3 regions of the Roseburia sp. OF03-24 genome follow, and region 1 is predicted to be linked to each of the others. Evidence: a T-box and tRNA genes for the amino acid it is inferred to sense, from the RefSeq annotation. Region 1 holds a T-box; the other regions hold tRNA genes.
The links. A T-box is a leader RNA that pairs with one kind of tRNA and senses whether it is charged. The one in region 1 lies ahead of thrS (threonine--tRNA ligase), so its partner is inferred to be a tRNA-Thr.
Positions count from the first base shown of each region.

Region 1 (11,079 bases):
CACATAATCTTTCGTACCGTATTCCGTAAATGCATCACGGATCTGCTGCTGTCCTTCTGAGAGTCCCTGCTGTTCCATGGCATCCCAGTTGATATTACAGACAAGAAGCTCCGGCACGGTATCTCCGCTTTCCGCCGCGGTTTCAAGCATCTTAGCAAGTCCCTTTGAACGATAATCAAATTCATGGTTGCCAAGTGTTGTCGCCTCGCAGCCCAGTGCCCCTAACATCCGAATCTCTGCCGCCTGTGTCTCAAAAACGGTCTGCACCAGCGTTCCCATGGAAAAATCTCCACCATCCACTACTAATGTATCCGGATTTTTCTCCTTTTGTTCATCGATCAGCGTCTTGATCCTTGCGAACCCGCCGATCATTTCCTGTTTTTCGTCCACTACCGTTGAAAAACTGTTCAGATGGGAATGTGTATCATGCACAAACATGATATCAATCATTTTAGAGTCCGTCTGGTCTGCCGCCTTCACACTGCCGGACATCCCCATCATTCCCAAAACCAGAACAAAAACAAGGACTGCAGCCAGTCCCATTTTCCAATTTTTGATCTTTTCCCGTAACATATAAGTCTCCCTGTCTTACAAAGCATAATTTTGCTTTTTTTACTTATATTTTACTTGAACTTTTAAAATTAGTAAATGGTGGTGCAGTCCTAATTTTTACTTTATCCAAAATATTTTTTACAATAGATTGATCCTGTCTATGCAACCGTAAATTTCTTTGTGTCCTTCCTCAACATCAAAGATGCCTCCTGCGTCTGTTTCATCAGTTCACGCATATCTTCTGCCTGTCTGTCAACATTGGTAACACGCTCTGCAATGCTTCCGGTACTTGCCGCACCATCATTTGCAGCTTTCGTTACCTCCTGAATGTTTGCAACCACTCCGCTGACCGAAGCTAAAAGCTGTTCGGATGCCGCGCTGAAATCCGTTACAAGTTCTTCAACATAGTTTGCATCTTCATTATAATCATCTGCCATTTTTTCAAAATCATCAAAACTCTCCGTGACGTCTCCTCCCACAAACTCTAACAGACGTTTTGCATCTGTGGTCAGTCTTGCAACTGCTGTCTGGACACGCTCTGTCACTTCCTGAATATTCCCGACCGTGCTCGCCGACTGCTCCGCAAGATTACGGATCTCATCTGCAACAACTGCAAATCCTTTTCCCGCCTCTCCGGCTCTTGCGGCTTCAATTGATGCATTCAAAGCCAGCAGATTTGTCTGAGAAGTGATTCCCATGATGGACTCCGCAAGAACACCGATCTGCTCCACGACTTTTGCATTTTCAAGTGCTTCCGATAAGCTGTCATTGATTTCCCCATGCACTTTCCTGATATTTGCACGGCTTGCACTGATCTTTTGTTTCGTATCAGCCGCTCTGGTATGGATCTCGTCAACTTTTCCGTTTCCCTCCTGTGCATGCTCTGCAATTCCTTTTGCAGCTTCCTCAATCTCTCCGGACATCGTATTCACTTCCTGTGCAGCTGCTGCGGTCTCCTGATTTCCGGCTGCAAGTTCCTGCGTGATACCAGATACACTGTCAATCTCGTCCGCAAGTTTTGCCAGTGCCGCCTCTGCTGTTCCAACCGTTTCATCCAATGTATCCGCTTCGCGCTGTACATAGCCGATCAGATGTCTCATATTGTGATGAATGTCACGGATGCTGCGTGCAAGAATACCGATCTCATCTTCACGTTTCAGGTATTTTTCATCCACACGCTGCGTAAAATCGCCCTGTCCCATTTTTTCGGCAAACAGCGCAGATCTTTTGACGCCTGATGTAATGTCGAATGTAAGATACAGTACCCATATATCCGTGAGTATGCACATAATAACCATAAAATAGAAAAACTGATCCTGTTTTGCTTTCTTTTCCTGCTGCATTTTCTGCAATATCGGCTGCAGTTCCTGTTGTATTTCTTCCTGGGAATATTCCGGGTGTTCCTCACTTACATATTCTTCCATGCTGGTGATCGCATCATTACGGATAGTACCCATATTTTTTGCTCCGACAACTACTCCATATAATCCGATTATTAAAATCTCAATAATCAGAATCGTCATTTTTACCTTTAATGATACTTTTCCACTTAGGGTCACATCAATATCCTCCTTTGTTCTTTCTGATTTATTCTCATAAACGATTTTATATTAATACCATTCTACTATCATTTAATTTTGATTACAATATACATCTTTGACAATTTATTTATCAGGTTTTTGTTTCCTGTCTGACTGAAAAAATGCGGCACATCCTGCCGGACACACCGCATTTTCATATTTCTGTTTATTTTAATGCTGCAGGATTGATCTTCTTTGTGCGGATATCCTCTTTTAACAGTGCAAGGAAATCTTCCTTGGAAACTGTGGTGGAATTCTGCTCTCCATGCAGTCTGTAGCTTACGGTTCCGTCAGCTGCTTCGTTCTTACCAAGTACTAACAGATACGGCACTTTCTCCATCTGTGCTTCACGGATACGGTAGCCGAGTTTCTCGTTTCTCTCATCGATCTCAACACGGATTCCGTTGTCATCCAGATACTTATATAAGTCATGAGAATATGCGTTAAGTTCTTCATCCTCATTCTTGACCGGAAGGATCTTAGCCTGAACCGGAGCTAACCATAACGGCAGGTTGCCTTTTGTTTCCTCTAAAATGTATGCCATGAAACGATCGAGAGAACCTAAAATCGCTCTGTGTAAAACAACCGGTGTTTTCTTGGTTCCGTCGCTGTCAATATAAGACAGGTTGAATTTTGCCGGCAGACAGAAGTCTAACTGGCAGGTTGAAAGTGTATACTCATTACCGATCGCCGGTTTTACATTAACATCAAGTTTTGGTCCGTAGAAAGCAGCCTCGCCGATCTCTTCTGTATACTCGATACCGATATCGTCAAGTACTTTACGGAGTGCATTCTCTGCGTTGTTCCACATCTCATCGTCATCATGATATTTTACTTTATCTTCCGGATCTCTTAAGGAGAGTACACAGCGGTAATCTGTGATATTGAAATCTTTGTAAGTATCAAAGATCAGTTCTACTACTTTTGCAAACTCAGATTCGATCTGCTCCGGTGTTACAAACAGATGGGCATCATTCTGACAGAAATGTCTTCCTCTCTCGATACCTTTTAAGGTTCCACTTGCCTCAAAACGGAAGTCATGTGCGATCTCGCCGATACGGATCGGCAGATCTTTATAGGAATGCATTCTGTTCGCATAGATCATCATGTGATGCGGGCAGTTCATCGGACGGAGTACAAAAGATTCACCCTCCATTTCCATTGCCGGGAACATATTCTCTTTGTAGTGATCCCAGTGACCGGAAGTTTTATAAAGATTTACGGTACCAACACAAGGTGTCATAACGTGAAGATAACCAAGTTTGCGCTCTTTCGCTTTGATATAATTTTCAAGTTCCTGCCATACCGTGTATCCTTTTGGAAGGAACATCGGAAGTCCGCGTCCAACCAGATCGTCAGACATAAACAGGTGCATCTCTTTACCAATCTTTCTGTGATCACGGTCTTTTGCTTCCTCTAAGAGTTTTAAATGCTCCTCTAACTCTTCTGCAGTCGGGAAACATACACCGTAGATACGCTGCATTACATGGTTATTTGCATCACCTTTCCAGTAAACACCGGAATATTTGATCAGTTTAAAGTTTTTACATAATTTGGTATTGTCAACATGCGGTCCACGGCAGAGATCCGTGAAATCGCCCTGATCGTATACGGAAATATTTCCATCCTCTAAACCATCGATTAAGTCAAGCTTGTACTCATCATCTTTGAACAGCTCTAATGCTTCTGCTTTTGAGATCTCACGTCTGTAAATCTTTTTACCTTCTTTGCAGACTTTTTTCATCTCTTTTTCGATCGCTGCGATCACATCATCATTGACAGCAGTATCGCCAAGATCGATATCATAATAAAATCCTTCTTTTACAACAGGTCCTACCCAGAACTTTGCGTTCGGATATAAGTGTTTTACTGCCTGTGCCATCACATGTGCACAGGAATGGTTGAGCGTATTCAGTCTCTCGTCTTCTTTAAAATCTACCATGATTAATCTCCTTTTCCTAAACTAAAAAGTCCCTTATACAGACAACGTATCTGTATAAGGGACGAATAAACATTTTTATCCGCGGTTCCACCCCGTTTATCTCCATGTGGAAAATCACTCATTTTGATGATAACGGAATCACCGGACCGGATTAGGGCCGCTCAGAGGTGGTCTTCCTGAAGTTCCATTTTAAGATACTCACACCAAAATGTATCTCTCTCTTTAAAATTTCCGATCAGTACTCTTCTCTTCAATGCGTTTCTTTGATTTTATTTCATAGAATGCATTCTGTCAAGTTTATTCTTTCGTACATCACACCTCAATATATGGATATTCGTGGAAATAATCCATGATCAGTTCCACCATCTCCACATTGATTTCTTTGACCAGCGGACATTCTGTGTAAACATCATATCCACCAGCACCGCTGTAACGGTAATTATTCAGGCATAATGTAAATTTATCTTCATCTAAAACCGGCTTTCCGTCTCTTGAAAGCCCCACGATCCTGCTTCCGACCGGGTTTTTTGGATTGATTTCAAAATCCACACCCATATAATAGTCATAATTATAATGTTCCACCTTTGGAACCAGGAAGCTGTCGGAAACACAGACATTTCCTTCGTTATCATATGCAAAGTATTCTGCACTGCGCTCCATTACTGTCTTTAGCTGTGCACCCGTGATCTCACAGACCACAAGTGTATTCGGATATGGATAAGTGGCTATGATATCGCGTGTGCTCACTTCACTGCGGAAACCTGCGATTTCATTTGCCAGACCGACGGACGATAACATTGCTCCCGAAAAATGAAGCTGGATACGGTTTAAAAAATCGGCGATCAGTGAGCCATACAATGCCATTTTTACCTTTTCTTCCGGCATGATTGCACGGCTCAAATGACCAATTGGCTGATTTAACCATGCCTGCACGGAATTTTCCGTAGAACGGTATTTATCTGCAAGCCCAGCCCCCTTTGTGGGATCTGACTGCCGCAATTCGGACCTGATGCTCTTTTTATCCTCTGTCACGGTGACCTCCAGATACTGATATTCTTTTGCATTATCACATGGCTGTACTGTATAAGTTCCAAACAGCTCTCTTCCATGCACAGACATATGCTGATGTCCGGTCAGTAAGATATCAAAATCCAGTTCCTTACAGATCCTGTAACCCACATTTTCAGTCGTCTTAGAAAGCACCGCTCCGCTTTCTAAATCACACTCAAAACCTCCGTGATAGATGCAGATCGTAAGATCTGTCTGCTCTTTCATCTGGGCAAGTGCCCTCTTCGCTGCCTCAAAAGGATCTGTAATATGGATTCCTTTTAAGTTTTCTTCTTTTTCCCAAATGTTTACATAATCCGTTACAATACCAGCGATACCGATGCGCAATCCGTTTTTCATCGTATGAAGTTTCCATGGAAACAGGGTGTTTCCTTCCTCATCCATGATATTCTGGCACACACATACACCGTTATTTCTATTGCGATATGCCGCCTGATAATCTAATCCGTAATTAAAGTCATGATTGCCAAGTGTATAATAATCGTATCCGCAGTCGTTCATAATATCTGCGATCACTTCCGGAGAGTTTGCAACCTGACGGCAGTAATAAGCAAAGGCGGAGCCTTGTAAAATATCTCCGCCATCTATGATGAGTGTCTCATCATCCTTGTTAAAATCTGCCGCACAGCCAAAAAGTCCTACCGGTTTTACATCCATATCCCCATAAGTCGTCGGATAAAAATATCCGTGCACATCTGAGGTAAAATAAATTTTTAACTTTTTCTGCTGCATGTTTTATCCCTTTCAATAACCTGCAAATTTGAGTATGCGACTCAAATTTGTATGCGTAAAATCTTTCATATATGGATTTTTCGCACTACTAACCCCTTGCTAATTTTGTACGGATCTTTGATGAGATAACTTCAATAATTAAGATCAGTACGATCAGTCCGGCAAGAATTGCTCCTACCTGATTCCATTTGTATGCACTCATCGCAAAGATAAGCGGTGCACCGATACCACCGGCACCAACCAGACCAAGTACTGTTGCATCTCTTAAATTCATATCAAAACGATAGATCAAAGTAGACATAAAATCTGGGAACAACTGGGATAAGATACCGTAACGGATCTTCTGGAACATCGTACATCCTGCTGCATCTAAGGATTCCAGAATCTTAGTATCCAGATCCTCAATGCTCTCGATAAACATTTTACTGATCATACCGATCGAACAAAGTGACATGGTAAGCAGTCCGGCAAATGGTCCAGGTCCTGTCACACGGATAAACATAAGTCCGTATACAAATGCCGGAATCGTACGGATTGCCATAATAAATACACGGAAGATCAGTGCAACCGGCTTCGGCATCAGATTTGCTGCCGCAAGGAAAGAAAGCGGAATGGATAATACTGCACCGACGATCGTTCCTAAGAATGCGATACACATGGTTTCCAGTAACAGATAAGCAACACCGGATGTGGAGAGGTCAAACAGTAAATTCGTATCCGGGTGGAAAATTCCGCTGATGATCTTTCCTGCGACGGAAAGTCCGCTTCCGTTTGATCCGGTAGACTGAACCGTAGAAAGTGACCATGCAAGAAGTGCTGCAACAATCAAAGCCACAATGATCTTTGCGTACCAGGTCTTTGGTTCCTGCTCGTACATTTTTTTGATTGATTCATTCATTTTGCCGGTTCCTCCTACGTTAATTTCTTTCTGATATAATGGCTGATTGCTTCAATAATAAGAACTGTACCAAACAGAACGATCAGAATCATTCCTACACTGTCATACTCACGCCAGCCGATCTTTTCATTTAAGATCAGACCGAGTCCGCCTGCTCCAACATATCCCAGGATTGCTGCGTAACGCACATTTCCCTCAAAACAGAATAAACATACAGACATGTATGCCGGCAGTACCTGCGGCATGATCGCAGAAATAAAGGAGTACGCCTTTCCTGCACCCATGGCTTCCATCGCCTCATATGCCCCCATATCGACCGTCTCGATCATCTCGTATAACTGTTTTCCAACATAAGCAAAGGTAAATACTGCGATTGCAAAGGTACCTGCCATCGTACCAAGTCCCCAGATATAAGTTGCGATCAGGGCAGCAACCAGTGTCGGGATCGTACGCACAATACTTAAAAACACACGGACTACACCAATCACAACTTTATTTTTGATCAGGTTGCTGGATGCGAAAATCGCAAAAGGAATCGCAAGCACACCACCCACAAAAGAGCCGAGCAGTGACATTTTGATCGTATCAAAAAGTGGTCCCCAGATGCTTGAAATATAACCAACCTTCGGTGGAAACATCTGTCCTAAAATATCAAAGAAATACCGGATTCTCGTCACAAGCGTTGTCATGGAAAAACCAGTAACCTTTACGGAGATCCATGTTGCGATCAGAACCAGAAGAATGATAAGCGGTGCACGGGAGCATTTTTCTTCCACAACCTTGCCGTTGGCAAGCACAAGTTTTTTCGGTTTAAATATTTTATCGTATAATCCCATTACGCTTCCTCCGTTTTCTCCGGAATCTTTCCTTCGTAAATTGTGTTCAACACGTCCTGTGTCACATTTTCGGAAGGTCCGTCATAGACGATCTTTCCGGCACGGATTCCGATAATGCGGTCTGCATATTCGAGTGCTAATTCCACATGATGGATGTTGATCAGGATTGAAATGTTCATATCCTGATTGATCTTTCTGAAATCACTCATAACCTGTTTTGCCGTTACCGGATCAAGTGCTGCAACCGGCTCATCTGCTAAGATAATCTCCGGATTCTGCGCAAGTGTACGCGCTAAAGCAACACGCTGCTGCTGCCCACCGGAAAGCTGGTCTGCACGGATATATGCTTTATCCAGAATACCGACTTTATCCAGACTCTCAAGTGCCTGCATTTTGTCTTCCTTTTTAAACACACCAAGCAGAACTCTCCAGAAAGGCATCTCCGGCACTTTTGCCATCAATACGTTACGGATTACTGTTGTTCGTGTGACAAGATTAAATGACTGGAAGATCATTCCAATCTTTCTGCGGAAAGTACGAAGCTCTTTTCCTTTTAAGTTCTTAACCTCTAATCCATCCACCGTCAGAGTTCCTGATGTGATGTCATGCATACGGTTGATCGTCCGCAGTAACGTGGACTTTCCTGCACCGGAAAGACCGATGATCGCTACAAATTCACCCTGTTCGATCTTTAAATTGACATTGTCCAGTCCCACTACCCCGTTCGGATATACCTTCGATACGTCCTTAAACTCGATCATAAATTTAAACCAAACCTTTCTTTCACCTGCTGTTTTTATGGTGTGTGTTTTTTATAGGTGTATACTCATTGAAAGGCTGCCGCAAAGCCGGTTTCCCGGCTCTGCAGCAGCCCTCCTGCTGCCCGTCATACTGCCTGTTATTATTTCGTTGTTACTGTCCACTCCCTGTCAAACGTTCCAGTAACGATTAGTTTGCTGCACTTAATTCCTGGATCAGTTTCTGTGCTTCTCTCTCTTTATCATAATCAGAAGACTGTGCCGGCTCATATCCGTTGTGGCTGTAGATAGAGATAACTGCCTTACCTTCCTCTGTGTTACCGATATTGATGAGTGCTGTCTGGATTGCTGATTTTAAGCCGTCATCCATGATCGGAGATGTCTTGCTGACACAAACTGTATCATTGTAGATCGGATCTGTTACACCGATAACATTTGTCTCTTCCCAGATAGATTTTGTACGACCAAATTCACTTGTCCAGCTTTCTTCATAGTCACGTCTTGCATCTGCATAAGTTACAAGTACGTCGATCTGTCCGGAAGCAAGTCTTGCAAATGCACTTGCGTAGGAATCAGACTGTACTGCAGAAGAAAGATCTGTAATACCTTTCTGGTATCTGTCCTGTAACCATAAAGCCGGGTAAATATAACCTGCCGGTGAGGAAGATGACATAACACTCCAGTTTGCACTGTTTAAATCATCCCATGTAAGTTCTTCGCCGGAGTTTACTTTATCAGCAAGTTCCTGTCCTTTATCAGAAGGACCTGCGATAAATAATGCACGGTAAGAAACTGCCTGTTTGTCAATGCCTTCTGTAGGCTGTCCATCATTCCAGTCTGCTGGATTGTCAGAGTCTTTATTTAAACCATCTCTGGTTGCTGTTAAGATCACATCTGCTCCATCATCATAAAGTACATAGGTACCGCCCGGGATAAATCCAACATCTGCTGTTCCTGCTGCAAGAGCCTCACCTACTGCCTCAAAGGTTGTACCAACTGTGATCTTAACTTCTCCGATGTCATATCCTAAGCCTGCTAACTCTGTCTGCATTAAATTTGCAAGTGGTTCTGTTGCAGTTACGATCTCGTCCGGATCTCTGGACGGAACGAAGTATACATTTAAAGTATCAATTTTTACATTGTCAGCAGAAGCTGTCGCGTCAGAATTTTCTGTTGCAGCTACCGTATTATCTGTCGTGTTATTATCTGCTGCGCTGCTGCTGTTGTTTGATGCGCTGTTTCCACATCCTGCAAATGTACCCATGCATAATGCTGCTGCAAGTAACATAGCAATTTTTTTCTTCATAATGAAATGTTCTCCTCTCTCTCCTGCATCTATTTCCATGCAGGCGTGCACACTTTTGTTGTTGCTCTTTCAGAAATTGTCCGGCCAATGATCAGGCACTGTCTCCGAGTTCGAGCTTTGTTGGCAGATACACCTTCATCGTATCTTTTCTGCCATCTAAAATCCGCTCCAAAAGAAGTTTTATGGCAGTCGTCCATACAATATCAGGCAGCATGCGAAGACTTGTATACGTCGGATATTTCGTCGAAAGTGTCTCAATATCACGGTAAATCACCACCGCAATATCTTTTGGAATCCGGTATTTTAATTCTTTGACCGCTTCTAATGCTCCCTCTGCGACCTCATCATTTCCCAGAATAAGAACTTCCGGCACTTCATCTGTCAGAAGCATTTCCTTCGTGAGCAAATATCCACTCTCATGACTGATCTCTCCGACCTTAAAATAGCCTTCCTGATAACAGCCTTTGTTTTGCAGGATCTGCTTTAATCCATTCAGACGACGCTCTCCGATACGCACGATATCATCTTCATATATTCCGCCAATATAACCAATGCTGCGATACTCCTTCTCGTCCATCAGATAATGCACCATATCGCTTAATCCCTGCTCGTAATCCATGAGGATCTGATCAAACTCATAATCCTTTTTATCTGAATTAACAAACAGGATCTCCGTGCTTAGTGATCGTAAAAAATCAACTTCCACTTCCGAGAATAAACCAAATGCAATGATACCGTCCACCTGCTTTACCTCTCCGTAAACCAGACGTAAAAATACAATATCTGCTTTCTGTGCAATACTTCCGGATAAAATATCCGCCGAAGTAATACTCACATCCGGCCTGTCTCTTCTTACGATATGCCAGTCCGCAACTCCGATGACGATCTGTCTGTCTCGTTTGGCATGACGCATCTTAGGCGGGACATATTTCAACTCATGAGCGATCTTAATTATTTGGTTTTTTACCTCAGGTGTCACTGATAATGTCTCATCCTGATTCAACACTCTCGACACCGTTGCCGCCGACACATGTGCCAGCTTAGCAATCTCTTTGATTGTTGCCATATAATCACGCCTTTCTTCTGCATTATATTTCACGATTTTACAGATTTCAATAGCTTTAGTAAAGTTTTACTAAAATTTTACCCAGTTTATACAAAAGAGAGAATATCTATCAGGTACGTTAATAAAAATTATTAATTCTGCTGATAAATATTCTCCCTTTTACTGGAATCTGAACCTGTTTTTCCCTTTTGCTGATGCTGTGTTAAAATCCTGGCTGCAATTTTTCGAGCTGTCCTACACATGATGGTTTGTTTATGAAATAAATCGCCCGTCCAAATGGTGTTTCATAGGCTTGTGAATGGCATCTTGCGCAAAGCCGGAGTTAATTTTGGTTCCATTGT
Region 1 is NZ_QSCK01000023.1:306-11,384, reverse strand. It holds gene DXA60_RS12330 (bifunctional metallophosphatase/5'-nucleotidase) at 1-573, opposite strand, end outside; gene DXA60_RS12325 (methyl-accepting chemotaxis protein) at 711-2,111, opposite strand; gene thrS (threonine--tRNA ligase) at 2,299-4,074, opposite strand; T-box leader at 4,129-4,337, opposite strand; gene DXA60_RS12315 (bifunctional metallophosphatase/5'-nucleotidase) at 4,387-5,874, opposite strand; gene phnE (phosphonate ABC transporter, permease protein PhnE) at 5,963-6,772, opposite strand; gene phnE (phosphonate ABC transporter, permease protein PhnE) at 6,787-7,608, opposite strand; gene phnC (phosphonate ABC transporter ATP-binding protein) at 7,608-8,369, opposite strand; gene DXA60_RS12295 (phosphate/phosphite/phosphonate ABC transporter substrate-binding protein) at 8,557-9,672, opposite strand; gene DXA60_RS12290 (substrate-binding domain-containing protein) at 9,764-10,738, opposite strand.

Region 2 (11,079 bases), on a different contig from region 1:
CAATATGGGCGCACATGCTATTATGGATTTATCCTCTCATGGAAATACAATTCCGTTCCGCAGAAAACTGACCGCAGAATGTCCGGCTATGATCGGTACAGTGCCGATCTATGATTCTGTGATCCATTATCAGAGAGATCTTGCGACACTGACTGCAAAAGATTTTATTGATGTGGTACGTCTGCATGCGGAGGACGGCGTGGATTTTGTGACACTGCACTGTGGAATCACAAGAAAAACGATCGAGCAGATCCGAAAACATAAGCGTAAAATGAACATCGTTTCCCGCGGAGGTTCTCTTGTATTTGCGTGGATGTGTATGACTGGAGAAGAAAATCCGTTTTATGAATATTACGATGAGATCCTTGAAATCTGTCGTGAGCATGACGTTACCATTTCGCTTGGCGATGCCTGTCGTCCGGGATGTCTTGCGGATGCCTCCGATGTGTGCCAGATCGAAGAGTTAGTAAGACTTGGAGAGCTGACAAAACGTGCATGGGAGAAAGATGTACAGGTTATGGTAGAAGGACCGGGACATATGCCAATGGATCAGATCGCAGCAAATATGAAGATTCAGCAGACTATCTGCATGGGTGCACCGTTTTATGTGTTAGGACCGTTGGTTACTGATATTGCACCAGGATATGACCATATAACATCTGCGATCGGCGGAGCAATCGCAGCGCAGAACGGAGCAGCATTCTTATGTTATGTCACACCGGCAGAACACCTGGCACTGCCAAACGTGGAGGATGTAAAACAGGGGATCATTGCATCGAAGATCGCAGCACATGCAGCAGACATTGCAAAGGGTGTCCGTGGAGCAAGGGAGATCGATGATAAGATGGCAGATGCAAGACGTGTATTAGACTGGGATGCACAGTGGGAATGTGCAATAGATCCGGAAACGGCTAAAGCAATCTGGAACAGCAGAAAACCGGAACACGAGGATACCTGTTCCATGTGTGGAAAATTCTGTGCAGTACGCAGCATGAATAAAGCACTTGCGGGAGAATATATTGATATTCTGTAAAAAAGAGTAGAGGCATGATTCCGTCTTATGTTATAATAAATGTGTTTCGATCAGCCGGTGATCAGATGAAAAGAATATATTTGGTTGACAGTGAGAATGTAGGAGATATATGGGTGCCGTTACTGGTAGCATCACAGCCTGATGAGGAAGTGATCGTATTTTATACGCAGAAAAGTCCGCATATGAATTACGAAAATGTGAGGTTATTAAAGGAGACGGAGAAAGAAGCAGAGTTTATAAAATGTTTTGAGGGAAGCAATGCACTTGATTTCCAGCTTGTTACACAGCTTGGGTATATGTTGTGTGAAAATCAGGAAAACTGTTATGTGATCGTTTCAAATGATACCGGATTTGATGCAGCAGTCCGCTATTGGAAACAGCGTAATATGCCGGTACAGCGTATCAGCGGAAAAGAATTAAGCCGCAGATTACAGCAGAAGACAAAAACAGCAGAGTTTTTGGAAAATTCCACAGAAGCTGCGACGGGGCAGACGGCAGAGTTTCTGAAACACGAGACAGAAGCTGCGACAGGGCAGACGGCAGAGTTTCTGAAACACGAGACAGAAACTGCGACAGGGCAGACCGTAGAATTTCTGAAACACGAGACAGAAGCTGCGACAGGGCAGACAGCTGAGTCTATGAAAAACGAAACGGTAACTGCGGAAGAACAGGTACAGACGGAAAAATATGCGGAATCAGAAGAAATGTCTGAACCAGAAGAGATTCAGATGGAAATGCCGGATGAAATTATGAGACCGGATGAAACAGCAGATGGAAATCAGCAGGATGAAGAATTGTCAGATGCAGATCCAGAGAAGAATATAATGGTGAAAACACCAGAGATTTCAAAGGAACAGGATGAGGTTATCCGCAGCCTGCTTACCTGCATCAGCAAAGATCGTCTTGCAGATTTTCACAATGCACTGGTATTGTTCTTTGGGGAAGAGATCGGAAAAGAACTTTACCAGGAGGCAAAGAACAGTTCTGCATATGCAATCTGCCGTGAGAATCAGAATGCGATCAGTGAGGAAGAGAAGTTTGATGTTTATTGTCAGACAGTATTTGCCTACAGTGATCCAAAACTGGACTGTCCGGAAGATTTTTCCTCGTTTTTGTATAAGGCAAATGCGAAGAGAAAGAATCTCAATTCATTAAGAGCTGCATTGCAGGGACATTATGGCAAAGATAAGGGAATGAAATATTATTCTCTTTTTAAGTCACACATCAAGATTATGAATCGGATGTAAAAAAGGAGAGGCTGATTGAAACAAAACGGGAAGAACATAACGGATGTGGTGACAAAACACCATCTGGCCAGAAGACCCGAAGAACACAATCCCGGTGAGACATGTAATGTTGATCTGGGATTGTGTAAATTTTTTGAAAAATTACAAAAATTTCCTGCATTTTATGCTTGACAAGCGTACAATCCTATTGTATAGTAATACAGGTGTTGAAAAACACAATGCTGCTGTGGCTCAGTCGGTAGAGCGTCGCATTGGTAGTGCGGAGGTCACGGGTCCGATTCCCGTCAGCAGCTTTTTTTATGCCCAAAAAGATCATAAACAGCAGATTGTATACTTTGAAGGAAGATTTTTTATCACGGATAAAAGGAACAGAGCGGCAGACGGTCGCTCTGTTTTTTTAATAAAAATACAAAATTTAGTTCTTTTTGATCTGTTTATCTGTATTACCAGCAATAAAATGATCAATGAGAAGATTGATCGTATGCTGCTGTGTTTCAATGATTTTTCGGAAAGTTTCATTCTCTTTTGTCAGACGGTTGATTTCAGATTCACTATTCATTTTCATCTTCCTTTTTGCGCCACTCAAATCGATACAGGTATTGTATATATTTTCATGTTAAAAAAAATTATTTGAAATGTCAAGACAATAAAGACGTCTGTGGGAAAGATTATTGCTTTATTAACATAAAGCGTCAAAATAACTATTTTATTCGACAGAACATGCAAAAAATAAAGGCTGGGAAATAGTGTTGCAATACTGGAAACTTATGAATTTATGAATTTTTTACGAACAGATGTTATTTGCTGGAGGAATGTGCTAAAATATCATTCGGCTAATTATCTAAAGGGAAGATACACACTTGAAATGAGGTTTGACATGAATGCTAGCAGAAAAAGAAAAAATACGAAACCAAAAGGTTTCTGGGAAAAATTAAAAGAGCAGAGAAATGAGAAAATAGCAGCCAGGAACAAAAAGTCGGATAAGAAGAATGATATTTTAAAAAAGGCAGGAAGCAGTATCATATCGTTGCTGCTTGTCATATTGCCGCCTGCGGCATGTTTTTATCTTATGGAGTGTTATTCACACAATCCGTTTATGGTCGTGCGTCCGTGGGCTCAGTTTTTTAATATTGTACTGTTTTTACTGGTAACGATTGTACTGTTTTTGCTGACAGGAAAATTAAAGACAACACACCGGATCGTTTATGGTGTGGCGATGATCTATGGTATTGCAAACAGTTATGTAGTGCGTTTCCGTACAAATCCGATCGTGCCGTGGGATATTTTTTCATGGAAAACGGCGGCGAGTGTGGCGGATAATTATAATTTTATGCCGGATACGCGTATGGTCGTGGTAACACTGGTGTTTCTTGTGGCAATCGCATTATTTCATTTTATAAAGGTAAAAGTAACACGTTTTGTATTTTGGAAACGGCTTATTCCGGCAGCACTTGTGGCTGTGGTGCTTTCACTGTTTGCGGGAACCTTACAGCAGGAGAGCTTTCAGAACAGCCACAGACTTTATAATAAGCTGTTTACACCGGTCTACATGACAGATGTGGATGGAATGGCAGTCACATTTGTGATGAATCTTGCATATATGTCGATCGATAAACCGGAGCATTACAGTGACTCGGAGGCACAGGCAGTGCTTGATTCCTACGGAGCAGGAGGTGCAATGTCGGAGGATACTGATCCGGCAGCAAAAGATGATACACAAAAGGATGAAGAACTTCCAAATATCATTGTGATGATGAATGAGTCGTTTTCGGATCTGTCGGTTCTGGGTGATTTTGAGACAAATGAGGATTACATGCCGTTTATTCACAGCTTGGAACAGGGAGCAGAAAATACGGTTACCGGAATGTTAAACGTATCTGTATGTGGCGGAAATACGGCAAATACCGAGTTTGAATTTCTGACCGGCAATACCATGGCATTTCTTCCACAGGGAAGTATTCCGTACCAGCAGTATATCAATGGGGATTTAAAGGCACTTCCGGATTATCTGAAAACATTAGGATATCAGACGATTGCAACACATCCATACAATGCAGGCGGATGGGAACGTGATACGGTTTATCCGATGTTAGGTTTTAACGAAAGTGTATTTAAAGATGAGTATGTGAATCCACAGTATGTGAGACAGTATATCAGTGATGAGAGCTGTGTGGATAAGATTATCGAATTTTATGAAAATAAAGAAACAGATAAACCATTGTTTGTTTTTAATGTGACAATGCAGAATCACGGTGGATATCAGGATCAGTATGGCAATTTTACCCCGGATATCTCAGTGAAAGATTCCACTAATTTTTCGCTGCAGCAGTATTTATCGCTGGTAAAACTTTCTGATTCAGCGTTGGAGTCTTTAATCTCTTATTTTAAAGATGCAGATGAAAAAACAGTGATCGTTTTCTTCGGGGATCACCAGCCGAGTGATGCCGTTGCATCTACGGTTCTTGCAAAAAATGGAATGTCCTGGAATCACCTGACAGAGGAACAGCAGAAACTGCGTTATCAGGTTCCTTATGTGGTATGGGCAAATTATGATATTGATGAGGAAACGGGTGCAGATACGAGTGCAAATTATCTTGCAGCAGAAGTGTTAGAGCGTGCAGGTGTTCCACTGGACGAATACCGTTCCTATCTGATGCATTTAAAGACAGAATATCCGGTCATTTCTGCCGTGCGTACGGTAAAAGCAGATGGCAGTGAAGTGCGGGCTTCCGATGAAAAAGATGAGATGGATATTTACCGGAAACTGCAGTATTATGAGTTGTTTGATCATGGAACTGTCAATTAGAAAATGATAAAAAGAGAGGTTTTGTTTTGAAAAGAGAAAAGAAACTACAAAATCAATTGTGGGAAGAAAGAATGCCGCTTCTTGCTTCATTCTTTCTGCCATTTTTTATTCTGGTTGTGATATGTATCCTTCATGACGTTTATCCGTTTGGAGAGCAGTGTATTTTACACATTGATATGTACCATCAGTACTGTCCTTTTTTCACGGAGCTGATGGATAAGATCAAACATGGCGGCAGTCTGTTTTACTCATGGAATGTCGGACTGGGGGCAGATTTCATCTCTCTGTATGCCTATTATCTGGCAAGCCCCCTGAACTGGCTGCTGCTGTTATGTCCGCAAAATCATGTGATCGAATTTATGACCTTGCTTGTGATCTTGAAAATTTCATTTGCGGGACTGTTTTTTGGTTATTATTTAAAAGAGCACTTTGAAAAAAATCATATTGCGGTCAGTATTTTTGCGACAGCCTATGCATTGTGCGGATTCTCCGCAGCCTATGCATGGGATATCATGTGGTTAGACTGTATGATGTTAGCGCCGCTTGTTGTTCTTGGACTCGAAAAACTGATCAAAGAGAAAAAGGTACTGCTTTATTATATCTCGCTGTCTTTATGCATTATCAGTAATTATTACATTGCGATCATGGTATGCATTTTTCAGGTGATCTGGTTTTTGATCACATGGCTTGAAAATAAGGAAACAGGGATCGGTGCCTGGATTCGTTTTGCAGTTTATTCTCTTCTGGCAGGTGGAACGGGTGCAGTTCTGATCATTCCTGAGGCGATCACACTTGGTGCGAGTGGGTCACAGAATATTTCGTTCCCGGATACGATGGAATGGTATTTTAACATTATTGCGGAGTTGGGAAGACATTCTGTGATGGCAGAGCCCTATACAGGAAAAGACCACTGGCCCAATATTTACTGTGGAGTATTTGTTATTCTTTTGTTTGTACTATATTTGCTTAATCGTGAAATATCCTGGAAAAAGAAGCTGGCGCGTGGAATTCTGGCAGTATTTTTTGTTCTCAGTTTTTCAAATAATATACTTGATTTCATCTGGCATGGTATGCATTTTCCTGATTCCCTGCCGGGAAGACAGACTTTTTTATACGCATTTTTATTGCTTGCGGTTGCATATGAGGCATTTTTACATTTTAAAGGGACGCGGTTTTTAGATGTGATCGTTGCAGGAGTGACATCGATCGGTCTGATGACGGTTTCCTATCATCTTTCTGATGGGACAATCTTAGGGGAGAGTGCGGCAACGGCAACTTATGTTTTTCTGGGAAGTTATATTGTGGTACTGCTGATCTATTTTTATGCGGAGGAATGTATCCGGGAAGATGAGGTAAAAAAGATCGGAAGGATCAAAAGGGCAACCAGGGAAGAACTGAAGAAGATCATGCTTGTCTTTGGCTGCGTAGCGATGCTGTTAGAATTATTCTTTAATTACAATGTGACCGGACTTGAGACAACAAGCAGGACTGCTTATGTAAAGGCGGTGGATGATTATCATGCGGTACTTGCAGAGGCAAAAGATCAGGCACAGAAGGAAGGCGTATTGTTTTACCGGACAGAGGAATTAGAGCGTAAAACGAAAAATGATGCAGCATTGTATGGATATCGTTCTGCAACACAGTTTTCGTCACTGATGAATTTAGATGTCAGTCATTTTTATCAGGCAGTCGGAATGGAGGGCGGTAAGAATTTTTACTGCGTGAATGGGGCAACACCGCTTTTATCTGCGATGTTATCCCTGCGCTATGTGATCGCAGATAATGCGCTTGAGGCAAACCCGATCCGTTCTTTTGTGGCAGGAAGCGGAAACACTTATCTCTATGAAAATAAATACGTGCTCCCGCTTGGCTTTATGATGGATGAGAATGTGATCGAAGCGTGGGATTATTCTGATTTAGACGAGATCACAGCGCAGAATAAACTTGCAGAACTTCTCGGTGCAGATGAGACGATGCTGACAGAGATCCCATCGGAATCAGTGGTCGGAGAATCAACGATCGATGTGCAGGAAGATGCATACATTTTTGCTACCTATGATTCGACGACCGTGGACAGCCTGACAGAAGAGATCAGTGACGGCAGGACAAAATCTTTCACGAAAGTTTCACATGGTTATACGCTTGATCTTGGATACTGCACGGCAGGTACGGAAGTAAAGATCAAAAACAGCAGCGAGGAGAGGGTGAACATTACTGCATATGCCTTAAATCTCGATGCAGTAGATACTGCTTATCAGACATTAAATGAGCAGACGATGGAGATGACGTCATTTTCCGATACGAAGATCACCGGAACGATCGATGTGAAAAAAGAAGGACGGCTGATCTTTTCAGTGGCGGATGATGCCGGATGGAAATTGTATGTTGATGGAGAAGAAACCAAGCCGGAAGTTTTTGGAGAGGCATTTATCAGTACTTATCTTGAAAAAGGAACACACACGATCGAACTGCGTTACCGGACACCTGGATTTATGGTGGGAGCCGGGATCTCATTTGTCTGTGTTATGATCGTTATCCTGACCGCATGGATAAAAAGGCACCATTGAAATTAAAGCGGTTCTGTGAGATACTATAGTTTGGAGGAGTTTGAGAAAGGTAGTGATTTATATGAGTAAAAAAGAGATAGAAATTTATAATGAAAATGCCGATGATATCAAAATCCGCCCATATGAGCATCATGCAAAATATTATGAGACGGATCAGATGGGGATCATCCATCATTCAAATTACATCAAATGGATGGAAGAGGCGAGGATGGATCTCATGGATCAGATCGGACTCAGTTACAAACAGATGGAGGAGATGGAGATCATAAGTCCTGTGCTCTCCGTATCCTGTGAGTATCACAGCATGGTACATTTTGATGATACCGTCGTAATCGAGACAAAGATCACCCGTTATAATGGTATCAAGATGGATTTGGAATACCGGATGACAGACAAAGAGACCGGAGAACTGCGGACAACCGGAAAGAGTTCCCACTGCTTTTTGAACCGTTCCGGAAGACCGATCTCATTAAAACGATCTTATCCGGAGATCGATACGAAGTTTTTTGAGTATACGGATGCGTGATGGAAGAAACAGCCATCATGTAATAGACAGATTTTGGAAAATATATAAGAAAGAGGAAAGTAAGAAATGATACAGGAAAGATTAAAGGCACTGCGTGCAGAGATGGAGAAAAGAGGGATCACTGTATATGTTGTGCCGACGGCTGATTTCCATGAATCAGAATATGTAGGAGACCATTTTAAGGCAAGAAAGTTTATTACCGGATTTACCGGTTCTGCAGGAACTGCCGTTATCACAGCAGAGGAGGCAGGGCTCTGGACGGATGGACGTTACTTTGTACAGGCGGAAAACCAGCTTAAGGGCAGCACAGTTACACTCTACCGCATGGGCGAAGAGGGCGTGCCGACCGTAGATGAATTTGTAAAAGATAAATTAAACGAAGGTGGATGTCTCGGATTTGACGGACGTGTTGTAAACGGTACCTGGGGAGGTAAACTTGAAAAAATTGCTTCTGCAAAAAATGCCTCCATGCATGTGACAGAAGATCTGATCGACCTGATCTGGGAAGACCGCCCTGCATTGTCAAAACAGCCTTTATTTATTTTAGAAGAAAAATATTCCGGAAAAAGCACCGCGGATAAAATTGCAGATCTAAGGAAAGCTATGAAGGAGAATGGTGCAAATGTCCATATTTTAACTTCTCTTTATGATATCGCATGGCTTTTAAATATCCGTGGCAATGATATTGATTATGTGCCGGTCGTATTGTCATATCTGGCGCTGACAGAAACAGAATGTATCTGGTTTTTGCAGGAGGATGTAGTGGATGATAAGATCCGTGCTTATCTGGATGAAAACCATATCATTACAAAACCATATAATGCGGTCTACGATTATGTACCGGAAATCCCGGCAGACGCAGTCGTGCTGATGAACCGCGGCATGGTTAATTACCGTATCGTAAACAGTCTTGATAAAGCAATCAAAGTTGTGGATAAACCGAACCCGACCGAGCTTATGAAAGCAGTAAAAAATAAGACGGAGGTGGATAACACCAGAGCTGCACATGTAAAAGACGGTGTTGCATTTACGAAGTTCATGTACTGGCTCAAGACAAATATCGGCAAGATCCCTATGACAGAGATCTCGGCTTCTGACTATCTTGAAACGCGAAGAAGAGAGCAGGAGAATTTTATTGAGTTGAGTTTTGATACGATCTGTGCTTATGGTGCAAATGCTGCGATGATGCATTATGCTGCAACACCGGAATCAGATACGGAATTAAAACCGGAAGGATTCTTACTGGTGGATTCCGGCGGACATTACTTTGAGGGAACCACGGATATCACAAGAACCATGGCACTTGGACCGATCACAGATGAGATGCGTCTGCATTTCACAACCGTATGCAGATCGAATATGAATCTTGCACATGCGAAGTTCTTATATGGATGTACCGGATTAAACCTTGATATTTTGTCCCGCGGTCCTCTCTGGGAGATGGGCATTGATTATAAATGCGGTACCGGACATGGCGTTGGGTATGTGTTAAACGTACATGAGGGACCGAATGGTTTCCGCTGGAGAGTTGTGCCGGAGCGTCATGACAATGGTGTTTTAGAAGAAGGAATGATCACGACAGATGAGCCGGGCGTATATTTAGAGGGCAGATACGGCATCCGTACGGAAAATGAACTTGTATGTCGTAAGGCTGAGAAAAATGAGTATGGTCAGTTCATGGAATTTGAAAATATTACCTATGCGCCGATCGATCTTGATGCGATCGATCCGGATCTTTTAAGCGCACGTGAGAAAAAGATGTTAAATGATTATCATAAGATGGTATATGATACCATTTCCCCGTATATGACACCGGAGGAAAATGAGTGGCTGAAACGCTACACAAGAGCAATCTAAAAGACAGAGAATGGAGAGAACAATGGGCGGAAAGCTGGTATTGATTGACGGACACAGTATTTTGAACAGGGCATTTTTCGGAATCCCGGATCTGACGAATTCGGAGGGACTTCATACGAACGCAGTCTATGGATTTTTGAATATTATGTTCAAGATTTTAGAGGAGGAGCAGCCGGATTATCTGACGGTTGCATTTGATGTGTCAGAGCCGACTTTCCGCCATAAAATGTTCGCCGAATACAAAGGCACGAGAAAGCCGATGGCACAGGAACTGAGAGAACAGGTTCCGCTCATAAAAGAAATGTTAAAGGCGATGGGAGTCACCACGATCGAAAAAGGCGGTTACGAGGCAGATGACCTGCTTGGAACCATTGCAAAACAGAGCGAACAGAAAGGTCTTACCGTTTCAGTGGTTTCCGGCGACCGTGATCTTTTACAGCTTGCAACGGATCATATAAAGATCCGTATCCCAAAAACAAAGCGCACCGGTACAGAGATTGAAGATTACAATGCCACAGAGGTAAAAGAAAAGTATCAGGTAACACCGATCGAATTTATAGATGTCAAGGCACTGATGGGTGATACAGCGGACAATATTCCGGGTGTGCCTGGGATCGGTGAAAAGACGGCAACTGCGATCATTGCGCAATACGGAAGTATTGAAAATGCCTATGCGCATGTGGATGAATTAAAGCCGCCGCGTGCAAGCAAAAATTTAAAAGAATACTATGATCTTGCACAGATGAGCAAGACTCTTGCAACGATCGAAATTCACGCAGACATTGACTATGATCTTGCCGGTGCTAAGATAAACGGCATTTCCACTCTGTATACCGAGGAGGCATATCTTCTCTGCAAACGGCTGGAGTTTAAGAATCTTTTGAACCGGTTTGAGGTGGAAACACCGAAGAATCAGGCGGCAGAACATTTTAAACTTGTCGAAGATGAAAAAGAAGCAGAAAAAGTATTTGCAAAACTGCGCGGCAGAAATTGTGGATTTTATATTGTATCAGGCAGCGATGAACGCTGTCTTGGAGCTGCAG
Region 2 is NZ_QSCK01000006.1:33,497-44,575, reverse strand. It holds gene thiC (phosphomethylpyrimidine synthase ThiC) at 1-1,033, shown strand, start outside; gene DXA60_RS04115 (PIN domain-containing protein) at 1,099-2,280, shown strand; tRNA gene DXA60_RS04110 (tRNA-Thr) at 2,501-2,573, shown strand; gene DXA60_RS04105 (adenylate kinase) at 2,696-2,839, opposite strand; gene DXA60_RS04100 (LTA synthase family protein) at 3,056-5,086, shown strand; gene DXA60_RS04095 (YfhO family protein) at 5,113-7,653, shown strand; gene DXA60_RS04090 (acyl-CoA thioesterase) at 7,715-8,179, shown strand; gene DXA60_RS04085 (aminopeptidase P family protein) at 8,246-10,036, shown strand; gene polA (DNA polymerase I) at 10,059-11,079, shown strand, end outside.
Region 2: it has a tRNA-Thr gene. The T-box ahead of thrS (threonine--tRNA ligase) is inferred to sense a tRNA for this amino acid. The anticodon was not compared.

Region 3 (11,079 bases), on a different contig from region 1:
ATAAGTCGTGAGTTTTCTCTCATATAAATCCTGTGCCACCTGCAATGTCTCGTCCGGACTGATCTTGTATCGTTTGGAGCACTCTGCCTGCAACTCTGCAAGATTAAATAACAGTGGTGCTTTCTTTCTGGATGTACCGCGCTCCATAGATTTTACAAACGCCATTTTCCCGTCAAGTTCACCGATCAGTTTTTCTGCACTCTCACGCTTTTTGAATCCATTTTCCTTATATAAAAGCGGCGATTCAAAATATCCAGAACCCTCAACCGCTTTCCACTCTGCAGCAACTGACACCTCATTTTCAGCACCTTCCGGTAAAAAGTCTCCCACCACACGATAAAATGGAGTCTCAGTAAAATTGCGTATCTCACGCTCACGGATCACAACCATCCCAAGTACACACGTCATGACACGTCCCACAGCGATCGCTGTGTAACTCTTTGTCGCCGCGGCATCATTTAATAATTTCCCGTATTTTACCGACATGGCTCTGGAAAAATTGATTCCCATCGCATAATCTTCAATCGTACGCATGATACCGGATTTTGCCAGATTGTCATACTCTGACATCGGCTTTGCCTCGCGGATTCCGCGCAGGATTTCTTCCTCGGTCTGGGAATCGATCCAGACACGAAGTTCTTTCATTCCTTCCCTGACACCACCGAAACGTCTGATATTCTCCTCGATCGTCTGTCCTTCTTTTCCGGCATCACCTGCCCAGTAGACGGTCTCTATATCCTCTCTGAAAAGCATTCTGTGCACGGTATCATACTGCTTGCTGACATCTGGTATTACATTATATTTATATTCTTCCGGCAGAAATGGCAGATCCTCCAACCGCCATCTTTTGTACTTTTCATCATATGCTTCCGGATAGACCATTTCCACTAAATGTCCGACGCACCATGTGATGACATAGTCATCATTTTCAATGTATCCGTCTTTTCTCCCGTTCACGCCAAGAATCCTTGCAAACTCCTGCGCCACGCTTGGTTTCTCCGTTATTATCAAAGACTTTGCCACTAAAATATTTCTCCGTTTCTGATTACTTAACCTTTATTTCGCATAAGAGAAATTATAACATTTTTAAATTTTTTAGGCAATATAAAACGCCATCGGAAATCCTCCGATGACGTTTCTATCATCCATGTTTTATTTATTTCTTTGTAATATATCCCTGTGCTTTCAGCAGTTCTGCGCAAAGTACTGCACCGCCTGCTGCACCACGGACTGTGTTATGGGAAAGTCCGACAAATTTCCAGTCGTATACGGTATCCTCTCTTAATCTGCCGACTGAGATACCCATTCCGTTCTCGTAATTAACATCTAAGGAGACCTGCGGTCTGTTGTCTTCCTCTAAGTACTGGATAAACTGCTTTGGTGCGCTCGGAAGACCTAACTCCTGCGGAACACCGCTGAAGTTCTTCAAAGCCTCGATCAGCTGCTCTTTTGTCGGGTTTTTCTTAAATTTAACAAATACTGCTGCTGTATGTCCGTTTAATACCGGAACACGGATACACTGACAGGTAATGACCGGTGATTCTGCCGGAACGATCGCTTTTTTCTCGTCATCAACATAACCCCAGATACGAAGCGGCTCTTTCTCAGATTTTTCTTCCTCACCACCGATGTAAGGAATGATGTTTCCTACCATCTCAGGCCAGTCTTTAAATGTCTTTCCGGCACCTGAGATTGCCTGATAGGTTGTAGCAACCACTTCATACGGCTCGAACTCTTTCCATGCAGTAAGTACCGGTGCATAGCTCTGGATGGAGCAGTTTGGTTTTACAGCAACGAAACCGCGTTTTGTACCAAGACGCTCTTTCTGGTACTTGATGACTTCCATATGCTCCGGGTTTACTTCCGGCACTACCATAGGAACATCCGGTGTCCAGCGGTGTGCACTGTTATTGGAAACAACAGGTGTCTCTGTCTTTGCGTAATCTTCCTCGATCTTTTTGATCTCCTCTTTGGTCATATCCACTGCGGAAAATACAAAATCAACCTCTGCTGCTACTTTCTCCACTTCATTGACATTCATGACAACGATATTTTTTACTGCCTCCGGCATCGGTGTATCCATTTTCCAACGGTCACCAACTGCCTGCTCATAAGTCTTTCCGGCGCTTCTAGGACTTGCTGCAATGGTTGTCACCTCAAACCATGGGTGATTTTCCAGAAGAGAGATAAATCTCTGTCCTACCATACCTGTTCCACCAAGAATACCAACTTTTAACTTTTCGCTCATTTTGCTCTAATCTCCTCGTCCCTTATTCTCTGTTTGTCCGTCTGTCGCAAACATGTGTCTTTCATAGTAAATATATTATGCTATTTTCCCGAAAAAAGCAATGCTTATTTTGTCAAAGTTTCCTGTATTTTTAGCAAAAACTTGTACATTTGTCACAACAACACGTCAGTGTACAAAAGTGTTACATCCATTCTTTGCTCAGATATTCGCGCTCTTTTTCAATGACTTTCTCCATTGCTTCCCTGCCAGGTGCGCCAATCGTCAGACGTTTATTGACACATGTTTCCATGGAGATCGCATCATAGATGTCCTCCTCGAATACCGGACTGATCGCTTTTAATTCTTCCAGACTCATGTCATCGATCGGAATCTTTTTATCAAGGCAGTAAAGTACGATACGACCAACGATTCCATGTGCATCACGGAATGGAACGCCATGATTTACCAGATAATCTGCTGCATCTGTTGCGTTTGTAAATCCATGATTTGCAGACTGACGCATTCTTTCTTTATTAAAACGCATGGTTGCAAGCATTCCATTGAATAATGCAACACATCCCTTTACTGTGTCCATCGCATCAAAAGAAAGCTCCTTATCTTCCTGCATATCTTTATTGTATGCAAGCGGGATTCCTTTCATTGTCGTAAGTAAAGACATCAGAGCACCATAGACACGTCCGGTCTTACCACGAACCAGTTCTGCGATATCCGGGTTTTTCTTCTGTGGCATGATACTGCTTCCGGTACTGTACGCATCATCGATTTCAACAAACTGATATTCGTTGGAGTTCCAGATAATCACTTCCTCAGAAAAACGGGAAAGATGCATCATGATCGTTGCACACGCAGATAAAAACTCGATCAGATAATCGCGGTCTGAAACGTCGTCCATACTGTTTAAAGTTGGTCCATAAAAGCCAAGCAGTTCCGCAGTATACTCGCGGTCTAACGGATAAGTTGTACCGGCAAGCGCCCCGGAACCGAGCGGACAGTAATTCATACGCTCGTAAATATCATGCAGACGCAGACGGTCACGCTTGAACATTTCAAAATAAGCACCCATATGATGTGCCAGCGTGATCGGCTGTGCTTTCTGCAAATGGGTAAAGCCCGGCATGATCGTCTCTGTATTTTCTTCCATAATATGTAAGATCGTGGTCAGAAGTTCTTTTAACAGTCCATCCACTGCGAGCACCTCGTCTCTGGTGTAAAGACGCATATCAAGTGCCACCTGGTCATTACGGCTGCGTCCGGTATGAAGCTTTTTACCGGTATCGCCGAGACGGTCGATTAAATTTGCCTCCACAAAACTGTGAATATCTTCGTATTCTGATGTGATCTCTAATTTTCCGCTCTCCACATCTTCTTTGATCTCCTGCAGTGTCGTGACGATATCGTTCATTTCCTGTTCTGTTAAAATACCCTGTTTTCCAAGCATTTTTACATGTGCGATACTGCCCTCGATATCCTGTTTATAAAATTTCTGATCAAATGTGATAGACGCATTGAAATTATATACAAGCTGGTCTGTTGCCTTTGTGAAACGTCCTCCCCATAACTGTGCCATATCTAAATCCTCACTTTCGTTGTCATAATTACATTTCATTCTACATGAAGTGCTGCATCCCTGCAAGTCCCTGTTGTATTTTTATGCACCGGCTATACATGCTGTCACGCATGCTTCTCCGCTTCCTTCGCCGCGATCTGCGCATCCCTTTCCTTTTTCGAAAAAACACAGCCGCAGTAATACTGGCGGTACATGCCATATTCTTCGGAAAGCTCCACGGAACGCTTATATCCGTTTTTCTTTTTAAAATCAGAATTTAAGTATGAAATCCCATATTCCTCAGATAAACGATCCCCGATCTCATTTAATTTTTCTGCATTTTTAAGCGGACTGATGGATAATGTCGTTGTAAAATAATCCATATGAAGTTTATTTGCAATCTCTGCCGATTCCCGGAGCCGCAGTTCATAGCAGCGGAAACACCTCTCACCGCCCTCTTTCACGTCCTCTAGTCCCTGCGCCATCTGATAAAAACGTTCTTTATCATAATTTCCCTCTACAAAAGAAACCGGATATTTTGCCGGCAGTCTCTCGATAAAGCGCTGCTGCTCTTTTACACGTTTAAAATATTCCTCTTCCGGATAAATATTCGGATTATAATAAAAAACCGTGATTTTAAAATACTGTGACAGATACTCCAAGCAGTAAGAACTGCAGGGTGCACAACAACTGTGCAACAGCAGGGTGGGCACTTTGTTCTCACTCTGGTTTTTCGCTATGGTCTCCTCAAGCATTTTCTGATAATTCTGTTTCAATTTTCTGCCTCCCATGACAATATTTCTTCTGCCCGCGCCCTCCAGGTATGCCCGGTACAGAATGTCTGATATGCATTGTCCCGGATCTTTTCCCGAAGTCTGTCATTTTCCATCAGTTCTCCGGCAGCTTCCGACAGCGAACCTATTTCTGACAGCGAATAAAACATCAGATCCTCCCTGTTTTTAAAATGCGAACTCCTGTACGGATTCTCATCTGTCAGCACCACAGTACGGTTTGCCATCCCGGCAATCGCCCTGTCATGGATGCCCCGGTTAAAAATCGGCGAAACATCAAGCATGATCTGGTTTCTTGCAATTTTCTCAAAAGAAAGATCAAAGGTAACCGGCTTTTCGATCGTCAGATATTTCTCATAGGGAGTCTGATATTTTTCCCATCCCTCACCGACTAACCGTACCGGTATCTTTCTTTTTAAAAGCTCATCAAGTGCCGCTTTCCTGAAATAATCCCTGATGTAGGCATCCGATGCATACATTGTATTCATAAAAAGAGCAAACTGCGCACTGTCAAGTTCCATGTCATTTTCTTTCAGGCATGCCCGAAATGCTTCCTCCATCGGAAGTTCCGGCGTCCCGATCCTCATTTCTATGATCCTTTTCATCAATCCGCAAAAAGGCTCCGGTGCTGCTTTCACAATATCATATACCTTATCCGGTGAATCGTAAGTTCCTATAAAAAGGATCCGATCCGCAGGATTTTTTTCACCGTCAAATAATGCAACCGTCGCTCCAAGCGGGAGCATATGCACGCTCTTTACTTTTGGATGATATTTTCTGACATAATCAGCCTGTCCTTCATCCAGCACGATTACATGAAAATTTTTTGCCTGTGTCATCAGACAGTTATAATGAAATAATGGATGATCCAAAATATAATCGTAAAATGGACCATCGATCAGGTCTGTCACCGGTGTCCCGTCATCCATCGCAAGTCTTGGAAGCAAAGAGTTAAAGTCAAAAACTGCACGATATTTTTTTCCAAAAAATGGAGAAAGTACCTTATCAAGATCATCTTTGGATGTAAACTCACATACTGTCGTCTCATAGCCTGCTTCTTCAAACGCACCTGCAAGCTGATGGGCAAAAAAGTTTCCCGACAAATAACAGATTTCCCTGGAACAGAATACTAAAATCTTTTCCTGTGCTTTCATCCGTTTTTCCTCCCGTAAAATACAAACGGACTCCTGCTAAAAGTCTCCCCAAAGCAAAAGTCCGTTTTCATCCTCATTCCTTACTCTCTTACATAACGCAGGCACAAAATTCCAACTAAATATTCTACCACGCAAAGCACCATAAAAACAGTTGCTCCGGCGAAAACCCCTGCTACGATCTGAGCGATCACAGCAATCGCATGCAGCCAGACCGGTACATCATGCAGGCAGCAGGCAATCCCTGCTTCTAACAATACGATCAGACAAACCGGAACAACCGGCATATGCAGAGCAATAATTCCTGCCAGAATAACCGCAAGTGCTGCAACAATGACTGCAAACAGCATCAGCATACTCTGATTCTCTGCAAATAACGTTCCAAGGATACCCCCTATACTCTTTTTTCTGCGCTGCTTTATGGATACGCGCGGCTCCTCTTTTTTTACATAATTTTCAGGTTCACTCATACCTTAATACCTCTCCTCTTTCTGCTATAATGTCATCCGGTCAAATGATCTGCTTACCGGAAAACACGTCATCTTTCTGCATTATATCAATTTATATAAAAAAGAACAAGTAGTTTTCACTTTACCCTCTTTCAAAAAGGATGTATACTGATACAACGAAAATAATTATCTGACAGAAATGGAGAACCCGATGAATCATACAACGATCAACAAACCTGATACATGGTGTTCCATGTGGGGAAATGCAGTTTCAATCGCAGAACACCGGCCGGAAAGCTATGCAAAAGATATTACACTCCGCTATCCGGTCTATGCGCCATTTGACGGAACATCTTTAAGATTTACCTTTGACAATTACTGTGGAAGCGAACCTGTCTCTATCACAAAGGCAACCGTCTCCGTTGCGGACTTCAATACCAACAGCGATTCTGCCCCCAAAATTAATCTGTCCTGCCCGCAGAAGAAATCGACAACAACACAGATTACTTTTTTGGGCAATCCTTCTGTGACACTTGATGCACACAAGCGTATTGTAAGCGATGAAGTTTCCTTTCAGGTTCAGGCAGGACAGACACTTTGTGTCAATCTTTATTTTGCAGACTTTACGCTGATGCAGTCCGCTGTTCTGATCACAGGTCCTCTCTCGAAAGGATTTTTCTCACTGGGTGATCAGACATTAACAGAAGAGCTTCCTCTTGATACAAGCAAAACGACAAGCTGGTTTTATTTTTTAAGCAATATCGATATTTTAACATCATCCGACAACCATGCTGTGATCTGCTATGGTGACTCCATTACCGCACAGGCATGGCCGGATGAACTAACGCTACGTTTAAGACGTGATGGCAGAAAACACACTTCCATCATCCGACGCGCTGCAAGCGGTACCAGAATCCTGCGCCAGTATGACTGCATTACCTATGATTCCTACGGTTTAAAAGGAAGCAACCGCTTTTTGCATGAAATACCGACCGCCGGTGCCGATACTATCATTATCCAGCAGGGGATCAATGATATCATTCACCCGGTTGGAACAGATATCAATCTGTTCCGTCCCATGAGTGATCTTCCAACAGCAGAAGAACTCATAGACGGTCTCAAATGGTACACTGACCAGGCACATTCTCTTGGATTGTCTGTCTATATCGGAACACTGCTTCCGATCGAAGGCTGGCGTACCTATGCCCCGTTCCGTGAAGAACTGAAAAACAAAGTCAATGAATGGATCCGCCAGGCGGACGGCTTTGAAGGCTGCATTGATTTTGACCTTGCCGTACGTGACAGCACCAATCCTGCTGCATTCAAACCAGGCTATGATAGTGGCGACCATCTTCACCCAAGCAGTGCCGGTTACAAGGCAATGGCTGATGCTGTATCTTTACGCTTCCTCTAAATGCTTTCTTACTCTCTGGATCAGCATCTCCAATGCAACCGCATTTTCGCCACCCTCCGGGATTATGATATCTGCACGGCGTTTACTCGGTTCCACAAACTGTTCATGCATCGGTTTTACAGTCGTTAAATACTGATTTATGACACTGTCTAAGGAGCGTCCACGGTCTTTTACATCTCTTACGATCCTTCTTAGAATACGCACATCCGCATCCGTATCTACAAATACACGGATATCCATCAGTTCACACAAGGCCGGCTCGGCAAAGATCAAAATACCCTCAAGTACGATCACCGGTGCCGGCTCCACAAGGATCGTCCTGTCGGAACGGTTGTGAACCGTATAATCATAGACCGGCATCTGCACGGCATTGCCCTTTTTCAGCTCTTTGATATGTTCACATAACAGTTCTGTATCAAATGCATCCGGATGATCATAATTTAACTTTGAGCGGTCTTCATAACTCATCTCATCATGGCGTTTATAATAATTATCATGACGCAGAATACTGACTTCATCACGTCCAAAGCTGTCAACCACTTTATCTGCCAGCGTCGTTTTCCCGCTTCCTGTTCCTCCTGCAATTCCAATTAAAATCGTATTTTTCTCTGCCATAATACCGTTTCCTTTCACATTCTGATATATAAAAAAGAATTTTCTTATTACAAAAAAAGCAAGCGGAACTTTTCAGAAACCACTTGCTCTTATCTGTCCGGACTTCCGGAAGTTATAAGCCAATAGTCGGACTCGAACCGACGACCTACGCATTACGAATGCGTTGCTCTACCAACTGAGCCATATTGGCAATTAATGTGGACTGTCTTTTGACTTGCGCCACACTCGACTAGTATATACATATATTATAAAAAATGCAATACCTTTTTTATATTTTTTTCTAAATTTTTGCAATATTTTATTTTCTATTGACTTTTCCTATGAAATGCATAAAATAATCTTGTTTACTTATTGTAAACAAAACATATATTTTTACAGTTACTATAAAACATCGCAGAAATGAGGATTATTATGGATATCGGAAAGCGTATGAAAGAACTGCGTATCCAGTATGGTCTGACACAGCAGGAACTCGCCGACCGCTCCGAACTGACCAAGGGATTTATTTCCCAGTTGGAACGTAACCAGAACTCTCCGTCTATTGGTACACTGCTCGATATCATACAGTGTCTCGGCACAACACCTGCCGAATTCTTTACGGACGAAGAACCGGAACAGATCGTATTTGAAAAAGATGACTATTTTGAAAAAATCAGTGAAGATGGAAATAAAATGATCGAATGGATCATTCCAAATGCACAGAAAAACAGTATGGAACCGGTACGCCTTACCTTAAAACCCGGCGGCTCCTCCGACACACACCTGCCACATACAGGGGAAGAATTTGGCTATGTATTAAAAGGAACTGTGCGTGTACTATATGGTGGAAGGGCTTATACCGTCCGCGCTGGCGAATCTTTTTATTTCCAGGCCGGTAAAAAACATCGTCTGGAAAATAATGGAAACCGCGATGCCATCTTAATCTGGGTATCTACGCCGCCGAGTTTTTAATTTTATCATGTAACCACTTAGAAAGGGATCATGTTTCTTCTTCTACCAATTAAGAAACGTTTTGAACACAAATGAGCAAAAAACTAATTAATCTGACAGGTATTTCAAAATCTTACGGCGACCATGTCGTATTAGATGATTTAAATTTATATATCCGTGAAAATGAATTTATCACACTTCTCGGTCCATCCGGCTGTGGAAAAACAACCACCCTTCGTATCATCGGCGGTTTTGAGACACCGGATGCCGGCAGTGTCATTTTTGACGGCAAAGATATCACATCATTACCTCCAAATGAGCGCAATTTAAATACTGTTTTCCAGAAATACGCACTTTTCCCGCATATGTCGATTGCAGAAAATATTGCATTCGGACTGCGTATTAAGAAAAAAAGCAAAGAATATATCAATGATAAGATCCGTTATGCCTTGAAGCTGGTAAATCTTGAAGGATTTGAAAACCGCTCTATCGACTCATTAAGCGGCGGTCAGCAGCAGCGTATCGCGATCGCGCGTGCCATTGTAAATGAGCCAAAAGTTCTTCTTTTAGATGAACCGCTCGGTGCTCTCGACCTAAAGCTCCGTCAGGACATGCAGTACGAACTGATCCGTCTGAAAAATGAGCTTGGCATTACATTCGTATTTGTTACCCACGATCAGGAAGAAGCACTTACCATATCTGATACGATTGTCGTTATGAATCAGGGGTACATCCAGCAGATCGGCACCCCCGAAATGATCTACAACGAACCTGTCAATGCATTTGTGGCTGATTTTATCGGTGACAGCAACATTATAAACGGAACCATGATCAAAGATAAGGTCGTGGAAATTTTAGGTGTAAAGATTCCATGTGTTGACGAAGGTTTCGGATGCAATACTCCGGTTGATGTCGTGATCCGTCCGGAAGATGTTGAGATCACGGAACCTGGCGCCGGTTTTATGGATGGTGACATTGTCTCTATTATATTTAAAGGTGTACACTATGAGATCAGTATCATGGCAAATGGTTATGAATGGCTTGTCCACACGACGAAAATGTATCCGGTCGGCACACATGTCGGCATCAACGTGATCCCGTTTAATATCCAGATCATGAACAAACCGGAATCTGAGGACGAGGAGGCTGTAGAGATCGATGCGTAAATTAGGCAGACAGCTTTTAGCAGGACCTTATCTTGTATGGATGATCGGATTTATCCTGCTGCCGATCGTTATTATCTTATATTATGCTTTTACAAACGCTTCCGGTACATTTACCTGGGATAATATTGCAGCGATCGCAGATCCGGTGCATGTAAAATCCATCCTGCTTTCCCTGAAACTCGGATTTTTCTGTACAATAGTCTGCCTGCTGCTTGCCTATCCGCTCGCCATTATCCTAAACAGTTTTCATTTTAAGCATCAGAGTTTCGTTGTATTTTTATTTGTACTTCCAATGTGGATGAACTTTATGCTGCGCATCCTTGCCTGGAGACTTTTACTTTCTAACAACGGTATCGTAAATGCCCTGTTTGGTTTCTTCGGTTTCGGTCCGGTAAAAATGTTAAACACACCGCCTGCCGTTGTTTTCGGTATGGTATACGATTTTCTGCCGTTTATGATCCTGCCGATCTATAACTCCATGGCGCGTATCAAACCGGATGTCATTGAAGCTGCAAAAGACTTAGGAGCTGATTCAAAAATCGTAATGCTCCGTATTATTTTTCCGCTGACTCTCTCTGGTGTCATCAGTGGGATCGTAATGGTCTTTGTTCCGGCTCTCACATCTTTCGTGATCTCCGATCTGCTCGGTGGCGGTAAAGTGCTCTTGATCGGAAATGTCATTGAACAGGAATTTATGCAGGGAAGTAACTGGAACTTAGGTTCCGGGCTTTCCGTAGTACTTATGATTTTCGTCATCGCAAGTATGGCG
Region 3 is NZ_QSCK01000002.1:105,299-116,377, forward strand. It holds gene DXA60_RS01725 (DNA topoisomerase III) at 1-1,023, opposite strand, end outside; gene asd (aspartate-semialdehyde dehydrogenase) at 1,157-2,248, opposite strand; gene argH (argininosuccinate lyase) at 2,430-3,815, opposite strand; gene DXA60_RS01740 (epoxyqueuosine reductase QueH) at 3,920-4,585, opposite strand; gene DXA60_RS01745 (glycosyltransferase) at 4,567-5,739, opposite strand; gene DXA60_RS01750 (hypothetical protein) at 5,820-6,206, opposite strand; gene DXA60_RS01755 (GDSL-type esterase/lipase family protein) at 6,397-7,599, shown strand; gene udk (uridine kinase) at 7,585-8,214, opposite strand; tRNA gene DXA60_RS01765 (tRNA-Thr) at 8,332-8,404, opposite strand; gene DXA60_RS01770 (cupin domain-containing protein) at 8,626-9,165, shown strand; gene DXA60_RS01775 (ABC transporter ATP-binding protein) at 9,237-10,310, shown strand; gene DXA60_RS01780 (ABC transporter permease) at 10,303-11,079, shown strand, end outside.
Region 3: it has a tRNA-Thr gene. The T-box ahead of thrS (threonine--tRNA ligase) is inferred to sense a tRNA for this amino acid. The anticodon was not compared.